One region of the Streptomyces sp. NPDC001480 genome, then DNA from elsewhere that is predicted to be linked to it. Evidence: riboswitches for the same ligand, from Rfam matches in the RefSeq annotation. Region 1 holds a riboswitch; each other region holds the start of a gene.

Region 1 (3,297 bases):
AGGGCCACGCGCGTGTGCCCCTCGGCCGAGAGGTGGAGCCGGTCGTGGTCCCAGGCGCGCCGGTCCTGGACCGTCCGCAGGGACCACAGGTCGAGTACGGGACAGCCGTACCGGTCGGCGATGGCCCGGACATGACCGTTGTACGTGGCGATCTTGCCGCGCAGATGCTTGAGCACGGGCACGCCGCGCGTGTCGAAACCGGTCGTCACCATGACCGTGCCCGCGACCGAGGTGAGCTGTGCCACCGCGAGCTCGAAGCGCTCGGCCACCTCGTCGGGGTCGGTGCCGGGGCGGATGATGTCGTTGCCGCCCGCGCAGAAGGACACCAGGTCCGGGGCGAGTTCGACGGCGCGCGGGAGCTGGTCCGCCACGATCTGGTCCAGCAGTTTGCCGCGTACCGCGAGGTTCGTGTACCTGAAGTCGCCCTCGGGCCGCCGGTCCGCGAGGAGGACCGCGAACCGGTCGGCCCAGCCGACGAACGCCCCGTCCGGGCCGGGGTCGCCCACGCCCTCGGTGAAGCTGTCCCCCACCGCCACGTACGACCCGATCACTGCTCTGTTGTCACTCTTCGAATCGTCTGCCACATCGGCCCATGATTCACCTTTCGATGTGACCTACGCGACCGTAATACGGGGTTGACGGACGGTGAGATAAGCCACGGCACCCGAAGGCGCCGGACGGGAATACGCCCGCGCGCACCGAAGGCCGGACCCGGGGATCAGGGGTCCGGCCTTCGGTGGTCCGAGGACCGTCAGGCGACGGCGACGCCGTGCGAGCGGAGGTAGCCGACCGGGTCCACGTCCGAGCCGTAGTTCGGCGTGGTGCGGATCTCGAAGTGCAGGTGCGGGCCGGTCACATTGCCGGTCGCGCCGGAGAGGCCGATCTGCTGGCCCGCCGCCACGGTCTGCCCGGCCGAGACGGAGATCGAGGAGAGGTGGCCGTACTGCGCGTAGTAGCCGTCGGCGAGCCGGATCACGACCTGGTTGCCGTAGGCGCCGCCCCAGCCGGCGGAGACGACCGTGCCCGCGCCCACGGCCTTGACGGAGGTGCCGGTCGGGACGACGAAGTCGACGCCCGTGTGGTAGCCGCTGGACCACATGCCGCCCGGCACGTGGTAGCCGGTGCCGATGGTGGCGCCCGACACCGGCAGGGTGAAGCCGGTGGCGGCGTTCGGCGCCGCGGCGGACGACGGCTGGGTCCGCGTGGCCGACCGCGAGGCCGAGGGCGAGTTCGCGTGCGAGGAGGACGAAGTCTTGTTCGGGGCAGAGGACTTGGCGCCTTCGGCGGTCGGGGCGGCCTGCCGGCCGAGCGTCAGCTTCAGGCCAGGGTGGATCAGCGAGGGGTCACTGCCGACGGCCTCGCGGTTGTCGGCGTAGAGCCGGTGCCAGCCGCCGCGGACGTTCTGCTCGTCGGCGATCTTCGCGAGCCAGTCGCCCTGCCGGACCGTGTAGGTACGCGCGCCCGAATGCGCGGCGGCGGCCTTCTTCCCGGCCTCCGGCACGGCCTGGACGGCCTTTTCGGAGACGGAGTCCTTCGTGGTGGCCGCGGAGGCCGCATGGGCGCCGGTGGCCCCCATGAGGGGCAGCGCCAGCGCGGCGCCGCCGGTTCCGGCGACGGCTATGGTGCGGGTGAAACGCCGGTTCTTGGGACGGCGGTGCTTACCCTTCGCGGGCATGGCGGATTCCTCTCCGGCGCCTGCGAGGTGAGCTGTCGGGTTCGGGCTGGAGCTGCCCGGCCGCGCACGGAGCGCGGCTGCACCCCTAGCCGTCCCGGAGACCGGGACAGGCAGTCGTACCTGGTGGGTCCCCCGCTCCTGCCGTGCACGGGTGAGTGTGTCCGGGCTCCGGGCGGCGGCAGGATTCGGCGTTCCGTCCGGATTGGTGGCGAACGTAAGCGAGCGGGACGCGATGGGACAAGCAGATGGTTCCCTCTGTCCGCGTTTCGCTTGATCCGTTACGGGAATTCCCGGTCACCGTCCGTGAATTCCCTTCGCCTCCACCTCTTCAAATCCCTGGAGAACCATGCGGATTACGTGGACATGACGCACAACGGACGGTCACGAATATGACCCTCCTCACCCTCTCGACCCTCATGACCCCCTATTTCATTGTTAGTTGCAACGAAAGTGCACATTTCGGGCAGATCGCTCAGATGCGACGCAGACGGAGAACCGTCGCATCGAAGTCGCCGCGCAATTCCGTGCGCAGCCCGTGGTGCAGCAGGACGGCGCCTCGATGGATTTCGCCCGTTTCGCGGCATTCGTACGACGCCGTGGAGTCGAGCCCGCGCAGCCGCAGCGCGGGGACCGGCTCGCCGTACCGCTGTGCCTGGAGACAGGCGAGGACGACCGTCTCGTCCCCGAGGACGTACTGCACCGCGCTCAGCCCGCCCTCCGGCGGCCGCAGCCGATGGAGGTCGCCGCGCTGCACGACGGGACGGATCTCCTTGTAGAGCTCCACCCACTCCCGGGCCTCGGCGAGCTCCTCCTCCGTCCACTCCGAGAGGTCGCCGCCGACCCCGAGAACCCCGGCCATGGCGCTCACGAAGCGGAACTTCAGGGAACTGACCCTGTCATTGAGCTGGGTGTTCGGACTGTCGGTGACCCAGGCGGCCATGACCCGCGCCGGGTGGATCTGGCTGAACCCGTGCTGGATGACCAGCCGGTCCAGCGGGTCGGTGTTGTCGGAGGTCCACACCTGGTCCGTACGGCTCATGACACCGAGGTCGATCCGGCCGCCGCCGCCCGAGCAGGACTCGAAGGCGACGCCCGGGTGGGCCGCCCGGAGCCGGTCGAGGAGGCCGTAGAAGCCGCGGACGTGGTCCACCCACAGTCGCTGCGGGTACGGCTCGCCGGGCCAGCCGGCGTCGGTGAAGCAGCGGTTGAAGTCCCACTTCACGTAGTCGACCGGGGCGTCGGAGAGGAGCCCGTCGAGCTGCTCCCAGAGGTACTGCCGGACGTCCTCGCGGGCGAGGTTGAGGACGAGCTGGTTGCGGAACTCCGTGCGCTCGCGTCCGGGCTGGAACTGCACCCAGTCGGGATGGGCGCGGTACAGCTCGCTGTCCGGGTTGACCATCTCGGGTTCGACCCAGATGCCGAACTGCATGCCGAGGGCGTGCACGTAGTCCGCGAGGGGCTTCAGCCCGTTCGGGAAGCGGTCGGGGTTGGGCGTCCAGTCGCCGAGACCGGCGCGGTCGCCGGTGCGGGCACCGAACCAGCCGTCGTCGACCACGAACAGCTCGACGCCGATCGCCGCCGCCCGCCGGGCGAGGGTCGCCTGCTGCTCCTCGGAGATGTCG
Region 2 (3,297 bases), on a different contig from region 1:
GTCGTCGCGTCCGGGTAGTCCTCCTCGAACTGGAGGATGTTGCGGATGGTCGCGCCGCGGAAGGCGTAGATCGACTGGTCGGCGTCGCCCACCACGCACAGCTCGGCGGGCGTCAGGTCGTCCGGGCCGGGCGGCACGTCCGCCGGGTGCTCGGAGGTGCCGACGAGCTCGCGCACGAGCGCGTACTGGGCGTGGTTGGTGTCCTGGTACTCGTCGACCAGGACGTGGCGGAAGCGGCGGCGGTAGTGCTCGGCGACGTCCGGGAAGGCGCGCAGCAGGTTGACCGTCGTCATGATCAGGTCGTCGAAGTCGAGGGCGTTGGCCTCGCGCAGCCGCGACTGGTACAGGGCGTAGGCCTGGGCGAGGGTCTTCTCGAAGCCGTCGGCGGCCTGGGCGGCGAAGTCCTCCTCGTCGATCAGCTCGTTCTTCAGGTTGGAGATCTTGGCGCTGAAGGACTTCGGCGGGTAGCGCTTCGGGTCGAGCTCCAGGTCGCGGCAGACCAGGGCCATCAGGCGCTTGGAGTCGGCGGCGTCGTAGATCGAGAACGACGAGGTGAAGCCGAGCTTCTTGCTCTCCCGGCGCAGGATGCGCACGCACGCGCTGTGGAAGGTCATCACCCACATCGCGTTCGCGCGCGGGCCGACGAGCTGCTCGACGCGCTCCTTCATCTCGCCGGCGGCCTTGTTGGTGAAGGTGATCGCCAGGATCTGGCCCGGGTGGACGCCCCGCTCGCCGAGCAGGTGGGCGATGCGGTGGGTGAGCACGCGCGTCTTGCCGGAGCCGGCGCCGGCCACGATGAGCAGCGGGGAGCCGGCGTGGACCACTGCCGCGCGCTGGTTCTCGTTCAGCCCCTCCAGGAGCGCGGCCGCGTCGATCGCCGGGCGCGGGGCACCGTCGCGGTAGTACGCGTCCCGGTCCGGCGGCACGTCGAACTTCCCGCCGAACAGATCGTCCGGAACCGGCTCCGGAGCGTGATCGTCCTCGGGCGGCGGCGGGGGTTCCTCGTCGTGCCCGCGAGGGGCCTGGAGGTCCGCCAGGAAGCTGTCGTCAAAGAGGCTGCTCATCGCTCTCCGAGTCTAGGGCGCCCCACCGACAACCGGCCGCCGCCCTCGGAACTTGGCCGGGGAACGATCTCCTCACCCTGCGGAACCACATGGTCACGACAACGACACACCCGTCTCGTGTCACGAAAATGTATCGGACATATAGTGCACCAACCTTCACATGAGTCACACGAGTTGGCTAGCGTTCCGCCAGGCCGTACGACCCCCACCGGCGAACCCCGCCGGGCCGCGCGGCCTCCGCCGAGTCCGGTGCGCCCCTCGCGGCAGCCGGAGCCGGGGACCCACCGAGACCTTGGGGTGAATCGGCCCGACATCCCCACCGGGGACGACGGCCGTAGGGCAACCCTTCCGAACCACCCGCCCGAACCCGACAGCTAACCCGGTAGGCGGAACATTGGAAGGAGTCGCCTCCCTTGGCGTCGCACCGCAAGCGCCCCTCGGGTGGGGCAGGCATACGCAAGCCCGCCCTCGCCACCGCCGCCCTCACCTCCGTCGCCCTGCTCTCCCAGACGGCCAACGCCGCCCCCTCCACCCCCTCCACCGACGGCAAGCCGAGCATGGAAGAGGTCGAGAAGAAGGTCGACGACCTGTACCGGCAGGCGGGGTCGGCGACCGAGAAGTACAACGCGGCCAAGGAGACGACCGGCAAGCAGCGCCGGCGCGTCGACTCGCTCCTCGACGAGGTGGCCAAGCGCACGGAGAGGCTGAACAAGGCGCGCGAGAAGCTGGGTTCGTTCGCCGCCGCCCAGTACCGGACCGGGGCCGCCGCTCCCGACACCGCCACCTTCCTGCTCGCGGACACCCCGCAGGACTACTTCGACCAGGCCCAGCTGATGAGCCGGCTGACCAAGCGGCAGAAGAACGCGGTCGACGACTACGTCACCGAGCAGTCCGCGACCATGAAGAAGCGGCAGGAGGCCACCGAGAGCCTCCAGACGCTGACCGACTCCCAGCACGACCTCCAGGCCGCCAAGGCGACCGTCCAGAAGAAGCTCGCGACGGCGCGCGAGCTGCTGTCCACACTGACGGCGCAGGAGAAGGCGCGGCTCGCGGCGATCGAGCAGCAGAAGCGGGAGGAGGCCGCGCGCAAGGCGGCGGAGCTCGCGAAGGAGCAGGCGGCGGCGCAGGCGAAGGCGCAGCAGCAGAGCAGCGCCTCGTCGGACACCTCGACCTCGACGGGCTCCGCGTCGGACTCGTCCACGTCGACCTCGCCGTCCTCGCCGACCTCCTCGTCCTCCGCCAAGGCCGCGAACGCGATCGCGTTCGCCCGCGCGCAGATCGGCAAGCCGTACGTCTGGGGCGCCACCGGCCCCGGCTCCTACGACTGCTCCGGCCTCACCCAGGCCGCCTGGAAGGCCGCCGGCGTCAGCCTGCCGCGCACCACCTACGACCAGGTCAACGCCGGAACCACGGTCTCCCTCGCCAACGCCCAGCCCGGTGATCTGGTCTTCTTCTACGACGACGTGAGCCACGTCGGCATCTACATCGGCAACGGCATGATGATCCACGCCCCCAAGCCCGGCGCGTACGTCCGTGAAGAGTCGATCTACTACGGCGGCGAATCGATCATCCACAGCGTGGTGCGTCCGGCCTGAGCCGGCGGGCGCCTAGCATCGGGCTCATGCCGGGCTCCCTCTCACCATTACGCGTCTGGTGGGCCCGGCGTTCACCGGCAGCCGGTGCCGCTGTCATGGCGACCGGGATCGTGTCGGTGGGGTTGCAGCCGGCCGGTCACGAGGTGCTGTCCCGGGCCGCCCTGGGGCTGGCCTGCGCCGCCTGGCTGGGGTTCGCGGCCGGTTTCACCCTGCGGCTGCTGCACGAGCGGGAGCGGTGGGCGGCGGAGGCGGAGACGCCGAGCTCGCTCACCGCGGTGGCCGCCACGGCGGTGCTGGGCACCCGGTTCTCGCTGCTGGGCCGGCCGGTCCTGGCCGAGGCGCTGCTCGCGCTGGCGGTCGTGCTCTGGCCGGTGCTGCTCGTCCACGTCCTGCGGCGGTGGGAGCGGCGCATGCCGGGGGCGGTGTTCCTGGGCTGTGTGGCCACGGAGTCGATCGCCGTACTGGGAGCCGTGCTGGCCGCCGCGACGGCCACGGCGTGGCTCGCGCACACCGCGCTCGTGCTGTTCTGGCTGGGACTGGTGTTCTACGGGTTCGCCCTCGCCCGGTTCGATCCGCGGCAGCTGCTCGAAGGCGCCGGGGACCAGTGGATCAGCGGCGGCGCGCTCGCCGTCTCGGCG
Region 3 (3,297 bases), on a different contig from region 1:
CGGCGAGCCAGGCGAGGGCCACGGTGGCCACGGGGGCGTCGTGCGCGGCGGCGATCTCGTCGAGGGCCGTCAGGACCTTCTGCCCCCGCTCGGTCTCGAGGTGCTTGGCCGCACCGCCCGCCCGCGCGCTGTCCACGGTGGTACCGGGCCGGTACTTGCCCGTGAGGAAGCCGGAGGCGAGGGCGTAGTACGGCACGACCGCGAGGCCTGCGCGGTCGGTGACGTCCCGCAGCGGTCCCTCGTAGGTGTCGCGCGAGACGAGGTTGTAGTGCGGCTGAAGTGCCACGTACCGGGCGAGGCCCTCGCGCTCGGAGAAGTCGAGGGACGCCTGGAGGCGCTCGGCCGAGATGTTGGAGGCCGCGATGTAGCGCACCTTGCCCGTCCGGACGAGTTCGTCGAGCGCCCCGATGATCTCCTCGACCGGGACCTCGGTCTTGTCGAAGTGGGTGTAGTAAAGGTCGATGTGGTCGGTGCCGAGGCGGCGCAGGGAGGCGTCGGCCGCGGCCTTGATGTTGCCGGCGGTCAGGCCCTGGTACTTCGGGTGCTGGCTGACCTTGGTGGCGATGACGACGTCGGAGCGGTTGCCGCGGGACTTCAGCCAGTTGCCGATGACGGTCTCCGATTCACCGCCCTCGTTGCCGTCGACCCATGCCGAGTAGGAGTCGGCGGTGTCGACGAAGTTGCCGCCGGCGGCCGTGTAGGCGTCCAGGACGGCGAAGGACTGCGCCTCGTCGGCGGTCCAGCCGAAGACGTTGCCGCCGAGGGCGAGCGGGAAGACCTCGAGGTCGGAGTTGCCGAGTTTGCGAAGGGAAGTCATGCCTTGATCCAACAACCGCGGCGGTGGCGCGCATTCCGCGAAGACCGGCAGCCCTGACGTCGGGGGGTGTCGTCAGGGCTGCCGGGGAACTGAGGGACGCGTCAGGGGTTGAGGCCCTTGCTGTGCAGCCACGCCATCGGGTCGATGCCGGTGGCCTGGCCGCCGGGGTGGACCTCGAGGTGCACGTGCGGGCCGGTGACGTTGCCGGTGGCGCCGACGCGGCCGATGACCTCACCGGTGCCGACCTTCTGGCCGACCTTCACGTTGATCGAGGACTGGTGGCAGAACCACAGCTCGGTGCCGTCGTCGAGGGTGAGGATGGTGCGGTAGCCGTAGGCGCCGGCCCAGCCCGCCTCGGTGATCGTGCCGCTGTGGATGGCCTTGATGAGCGTGCCGGTCGGCGCCGCGAAGTCGAGGCCGGTGTGGTAGCCGGAGGACCACATGGCGCCGGGCTGGCCGAAGGTGCCGGTGATCGTGTACGAGGAGGTCGGCAGCGTGTACTGCTTGGCCAGCTTGGCGAGACGGTCGGCCTCGGCCTGCTTCTTGGCGACGGCCTCCGCCTTGTCCTTGGCGGCGGCGGCCTGGGCGGCGGCTTCCTTCTCCGCCTTGGCGGCCGCGGCGGTGGACTGCTTCTCGGCGGCGGCCACGGCGGCGGCGGTCGCCTTGCCGTCGACCTGGTTCTTCTGCTGCTCGGCCTGCGCCATGATCCGGTTGCGCAGGGCCTCGCCGGCGTCGGCGCTGTCCTGGTCGCTGGCGGCGGTTGCCACGCCGACGTGGGACAGGCTTGCCGTGGTGGCCTTGGCGCCGTCGGTGTCGTCGCCCAGCAGGGAGCCGACGGAGGGCAGGTCGGGCATGGAGATGTGGACCGGCGGCTTGCCGGTGTTGGCGCTGGCCATGCCGCCCGCGCCGACGGCGGCTATCACGCCGACGCCCAGGACGGTGGAGCTGCGGGCGAGCCCGCCGCCGCGCTGCTTGCTGACGCGGTGCCGGCCGCGTACCGGGGCGAGGGACTCCTCGGTGGGGTTCCACTCCTCCCAGGGGCCCTCGTCGGTGCGGTACTCGCCGTAGCCGAAGGTCTCGGTGCGCTGGCTCGGCACGAACGGGGCTGTGGGGGCAGGCGGGTTGGACGCCACGCGGGCGTGCTCCTTCCTTCCGTAACGCCTACCGGGTTAGCTGACGGGTTCGGAGCGGGAAGGTCTCCTACGCGCGTATACCGGTCGTGAACCCAAGCGGTTCACGGCGGTGTCGGCGTGATTCACCCCAAGGTGGTGGTTCCCCGGTTCCCTCGCGGGATTCGGCATGTGCGCACGGAGCCGTCTCGGGTGACGGCTGGGACGACCGCGCTGCGTTATCGAACGTTAATAGAGCTACCGGTCAGTTTCCAAGCGGTTCGGCTTGATCATTACGGTTTTCACAGGAGAACTTTCAGGCCATGACCGGCGAAAAACGGGCGAGTTGAGCCCGGCGCGGGGTGGCGGAGGCCGGGAAAGCACTCAGGGCCGGAATCCGTGTACTGGATTCCGGCCCTGAGCCTTCAGTAGCGGGGACAGGATTTGAACCTGCGACCTCTGGGTTATGAGCCCAGCGAGCTACCGAGCTGCTCCACCCCGCGTCGTTGTGTCACCAGTGTACGTCATCCGCGGGACCGCTCGCACACACCTTTTCGAGCAGGGCTTTTTCCGGAGTCCCCGGGGTTCGGGTCAGCCCGGCAGGTGCCGGTTCGGCGCCTTCGCCGCCTCCTCGTACTCCGGCAGGACGACCACGTCCACACCCCCGGCCGCCAGCAGCCCGCTCCCGTCGGCTCCGGTGACGAACGTGTCCGGCTCGCGCCAGGCCGTGACCACCCGCCGTACCCCCGCGTCGAGGATCAGCCGGGCACAGGGCGCCGGCCGGGAGGCCCGCCGGGCGCACGGCTCCAGGCTGCTGTACACCGTGGCGCCGGCCAGCCGGGGGTCGTCGGGCCGGATCTTGGCCAGCGCCGCCTCCTCCGCGTGGACCACGGGATCGTCCCCCTCGCGTGAGTGGCCGCGCGCGAGTTCCGTACCGTCGGCGGCCACCACCACCGCCCCGACGCTGAACGCCGTCTCCGAGGGCGGGCACAGCGCGGCCAGTTCACAGGCGGTCCGCAGCCAGTGGCGGTCGGCCGCGACGGCCGCCGGTCCGGTGCCGGGCGCGGTGGGCTCGTAGCGCATCAGGACGACGTCCTCGATGCGGCGCGTCTCCAGCAGTCTGAGGCGCCCGTCCTGGTAGCCCCCGGGCCCGAACAGGCGGGGTGCACGGGGGTCGCCGACGAGGAGGGGGGCCAGGACGAGCTGCAGCTCGTCGGCCAGGCCCTGCCGCAGCAGCTGGGTGTGGATGGTGCCGCCGCCCTCGACCATCAGGCGGCGCACTCCGCGCACTGCGTACAGATGTTCTAGAAGAGCGGGCCAGTCGAGATCCGGGCCCAGTGGGACGACGTCGGCCGCGATGCCCAGGGCGCG
Region 4 (3,297 bases), 640 kb from region 1:
GCAGGGCGAGTTCGCGGTCGACGTCCGCCCTGGCGTCGTCCGGGACGGAGGTCAGGCGGCTACCGACGTCCGGGCAGTCGATGGTGGCCGACCCCGGGCCCCAGCCGCCCGCCTGGAGCACCCGGGCGTCCGTGCCGCCCTCGGTCGCCGAGGCGTAGACGTTCGCCGCGACCAGTCCACCCCCGCCCAGCATCAGAGCCACCGCGGCGAAGGTCGCGCGCCGTGCACCTGTCGGGCGTCTGCGCCTGTTGCGTCCCACAGAACCACTCCCACACCTCGTGGCCGGCCGGCATGGCAAGCCCCCGTCCCATACGGAGCCGGACCCGGATGTGTTCAAGCACCTCACCGATTCATCGTGAACTCACAGGAAACCCAGGTCACGCCCGGCTGGTCCGCTCGGGACCGGGGTCGGCCGCGGACGGTAATAGGGGCAGGTATTCGTTGAAACCTGGACGATTACGCCCATCCCACCGCCCACGCTCCGGTTTCGTGGGAAACGGAGCCCGTACCGGTGGTCGGATTGGGCGGCGGGCCATGGCGGATACCGTCCGGCGTGCCCGGGAGTTGCAGGAGCTGAACGAGCAGCTGCGCCGGGCCCAGGCCCGGGACCGGAAGGTGGCGCTCGCCCTCCAGGAGGCGATGCTCCCCACCCGCCGGCGGTGGCAGGCCACCGCGCCGCCGTCCGTTAACGGCCCGCGGTGGGCGCGCTGAACGTGTGCGGGGACTGGTACGACCTGGTCGACCGGGGCGGCGGCGACTGCATCGGCGTCTCGGTCGGGACGTGGTCGGGCACGGTCTGCGGGCCGCGTGCGTGATGGGGCAGCTGCGCAGCGCGCTGAGCGCGGCCTGCCGCGTCACCGAGGGCCCGGCACAGGCCCTGAAAGCCCTGGGGGAGTACGCCCATGTGCTCGACGGCGCGGAGTCGGCGACGGCGGTGACGACGTTCATCGACTTCGAGCGGCACACCCTGATGTACAGCAGCGCCGGCCACCCGCCCCCCGTACTGGTCCACGGTGACGACACCGTGGAGTTCCTCGACCGGGCCACCGACACCCCGCTGGACGCCCGGCCCGACCCCCGGCCCCGGCCCGAGGCACGCACCGGGTTCACCGAGGGCGCGCTCCTCGTCCTGTACACCGACGGCCTGGTCGAGCGGCGGCGCGAGGACATGGACGTCGGGCCGGCGCGCCTCGCCGACACCGTCGGCCGGCACCGGGACGCGCACCCGGAGGACTCGCCGACACCGTCCTGCGGGAGTTGCTCCCGAGGGAGGGGGCGACCGACGACACCGCGCTCGTCATCATGCGACTGTGAGATGTCATCACGCGGCCGTGAGACGTCGTCATGTGGCCATGCGGCGGGATTCCGTATGCTCCTCCGGGCACCTTCACCGGATGGTCACGAGCGCCAAGATGAATATCACAATTACGTATCGGACATTCCGCGCTTCAACCTTCACACCAGCCACACAAGTTGGCTAAGTTGGCGTCCAGACCGCACGGCTCCCCCCGGCGAACCTCGCCGGGCCGCGCGGCCTCCGCCGAATCCGCTGTCCCCGCAGGGCAACGGAGCCGGGGACCCAACCGACTTGGGGTGAATCGGCCCGACCGCCCGACGGGGCAGGGCCGTAGGGCATGCCTTCCACCATCGACCGCCCGAACCCGCCAGCTAACCCGGTAGGCGGAGCACGGAAGGAGTACGTCCCCCATGGCGCGCGAAAGCCGCGACGAGGTTCGGCAGCGAATCGACAGCCTTTACGACCAGACCGAGAGCGCCACGGGGAACCTCAACGCGACCCGCGCGACATCGGGGGGAACGCCCGGTCGTGGTGTGCGCCTGCGCAGGCCGGACAGGGGGAACGATCCCGGTCTGGACAGCATCGCCCAGCAGTGGATGACCGGGGCCCGCTCCAAACTGGGCCCCACCTCCCCCGCCGTACTGCCGTCGGACCGGCCGTCACAGCGCTCGACCAGTCCCGCCGGTCTGGACAACATCGCCCGGCAGTGGATGACGGGGGCACGTTCCAAACTGGGCCCCTCCGTTCCCGCTGTGCTGCCCGCGGACCGGTCGTCGCAGCGCCCGGCCGGGCGGCGCACCAACGTGCCGGTCCCCAAAGAGCTGTTGGAAGCGGCCGAGCGCATCCTGCCGGAGCTGACCGCCGGGACCTCCGGGCAGGCGGGCGGACGCGCCGTGCCGGAGCTGACGGCCCGTCCCAGGGCGGAGCTGACCGCAGGGCCCGTCGCCGCGCTGCCCGCCGTGCCGGAGCCGCGGCAGGAGGCCCCCCTGGCGCTGCCCGCGGCCGAGCCGCGGCGGTCCTCGCCGCTGGCCTCGAAGGAAAAGAACCAGAAGAAGCTCGCCGCGGCCCGGGACCTCCTCTCCCGCCGGATCGCCCAGCCGGGCGCGCCCGCACCGCGTGCCGCGGCCGAGCCCGCGCCCCCCGCCCCGCAGCCTTGGCGCGGCGACCCCGAGCAGGCCCTCCAGCCCGCTGAGCAGGAGTGGCTGCGCCAGCAGTGGTCCGGGCTCAGTGGGGGACTGTCCGCCACGGGCGGAGCGGCGGCCCGCAGAGGTGCGACGGCCGGGAGGGGCGCGATGGCCGGTGTCCCCAACCCGGTCGCGAGCACAGGGACCTTCAGCGTCCCCAACCCGCTCACGGACAGCGGCGCCTTCAGCGTCCCCAACCCGCTCACGGACAGCGGCGCCTTCAGCGTCCCCAACCCGGTCGCGAACACCGGCACCTTCAGCGTCCCCAACCCCCTCACGGACAGCGGCGCCTTCGCCGTCCCCAACCCCGTCGCGAACACCGGCACCTTCAGCGTCCCCAACCCCCTCACGGACAGCGGCGCCTTCGCCGTCCCCAACCCCGTCGCGAACACCGCAACGGACCCCGCCGCGGCCCCCCTCACCGCCACGGCAACCGTCACCGCCCCCACCCCCGTCACGAGCACGGGCACCTTCAGCGTCCCCAATCCCCTCACGGACAGCGGAGCGTTCGCCGCGACGCCGCCCCCCTGGGCCGCCCCGGGTGTCTTCGCCACCACCACCCCTCTCGCCGCACCCAGCCCCGTGCCCCCGTCACCGGTCGCGGTTGCAGCTCCGGTCGCAGCCCCAGCCGCGACCCCGACGCCGCCCCCTGCACCCGCACCCGCACCCGCACCCGCACCGGCCCCTGTCGCGGTCGCAGCCCCAGCACCCGCGCCGGCACCCGCCCCCGTCCCCGTCCCCGTCCCCGTCCCCTACGAGGGAAGGGCCGCGAAGGCGCTGGCGTTCGCGCGGGCGCAGATCGGGCGGCCCTGTGTG

Evidence for each region. A riboswitch is a leader RNA that binds a small molecule or an ion and turns the genes downstream of it on or off. The one in region 1 is predicted to bind cyclic di-AMP.
Region 2: it holds a riboswitch for cyclic di-AMP, as region 1 does, so the genes downstream of both, ACFY01_RS37425 (NlpC/P60 family protein) here and ACFY01_RS03335 (peptidoglycan DD-metalloendopeptidase family protein) in region 1, are expected to answer to the same signal.
Region 3: it holds a riboswitch for cyclic di-AMP, as region 1 does, so the genes downstream of both, ACFY01_RS31305 (M23 family metallopeptidase) here and ACFY01_RS03335 (peptidoglycan DD-metalloendopeptidase family protein) in region 1, are expected to answer to the same signal.
Region 4: it holds a riboswitch for cyclic di-AMP, as region 1 does, so the genes downstream of both, ACFY01_RS00375 (NlpC/P60 family protein) here and ACFY01_RS03335 (peptidoglycan DD-metalloendopeptidase family protein) in region 1, are expected to answer to the same signal.

Annotation. Positions count from the first base shown of each region.
Region 1 covers NZ_JBIAVX010000001.1:703,331-706,627, forward strand. Annotated here, with positions in the region: gene ACFY01_RS03330 (SGNH/GDSL hydrolase family protein) at 1-551, opposite strand, end outside; gene ACFY01_RS03335 (peptidoglycan DD-metalloendopeptidase family protein) at 752-1,675, opposite strand; cyclic di-AMP (ydaO/yuaA leader) riboswitch at 1,680-1,839, opposite strand; gene ACFY01_RS03340 (alpha-galactosidase) at 2,148-3,297, opposite strand, start outside.
Region 2 covers NZ_JBIAVX010000019.1:95,006-98,302, reverse strand. Annotated here, with positions in the region: gene pcrA (DNA helicase PcrA) at 1-1,064, opposite strand, end outside; cyclic di-AMP (ydaO/yuaA leader) riboswitch at 1,293-1,470, shown strand; gene ACFY01_RS37425 (NlpC/P60 family protein) at 1,478-2,659, shown strand; gene ACFY01_RS37420 (tellurite resistance/C4-dicarboxylate transporter family protein) at 2,686-3,297, shown strand, end outside.
Region 3 covers NZ_JBIAVX010000013.1:249,959-253,255, reverse strand. Annotated here, with positions in the region: gene ACFY01_RS31310 (aldo/keto reductase) at 1-817, opposite strand, end outside; gene ACFY01_RS31305 (M23 family metallopeptidase) at 919-1,950, opposite strand; cyclic di-AMP (ydaO/yuaA leader) riboswitch at 1,961-2,127, opposite strand; tRNA gene ACFY01_RS31300 (tRNA-Met) at 2,356-2,429, opposite strand; gene ACFY01_RS31295 (dihydrofolate reductase family protein) at 2,518-3,297, opposite strand, start outside.
Region 4 covers NZ_JBIAVX010000001.1:65,790-69,086, forward strand. Annotated here, with positions in the region: gene ACFY01_RS00365 (DUF1996 domain-containing protein) at 1-193, opposite strand, end outside; partial or broken gene ACFY01_RS00370 (PP2C family protein-serine/threonine phosphatase) at 505-1,314, shown strand; cyclic di-AMP (ydaO/yuaA leader) riboswitch at 1,529-1,699, shown strand; gene ACFY01_RS00375 (NlpC/P60 family protein) at 1,708-3,297, shown strand, end outside.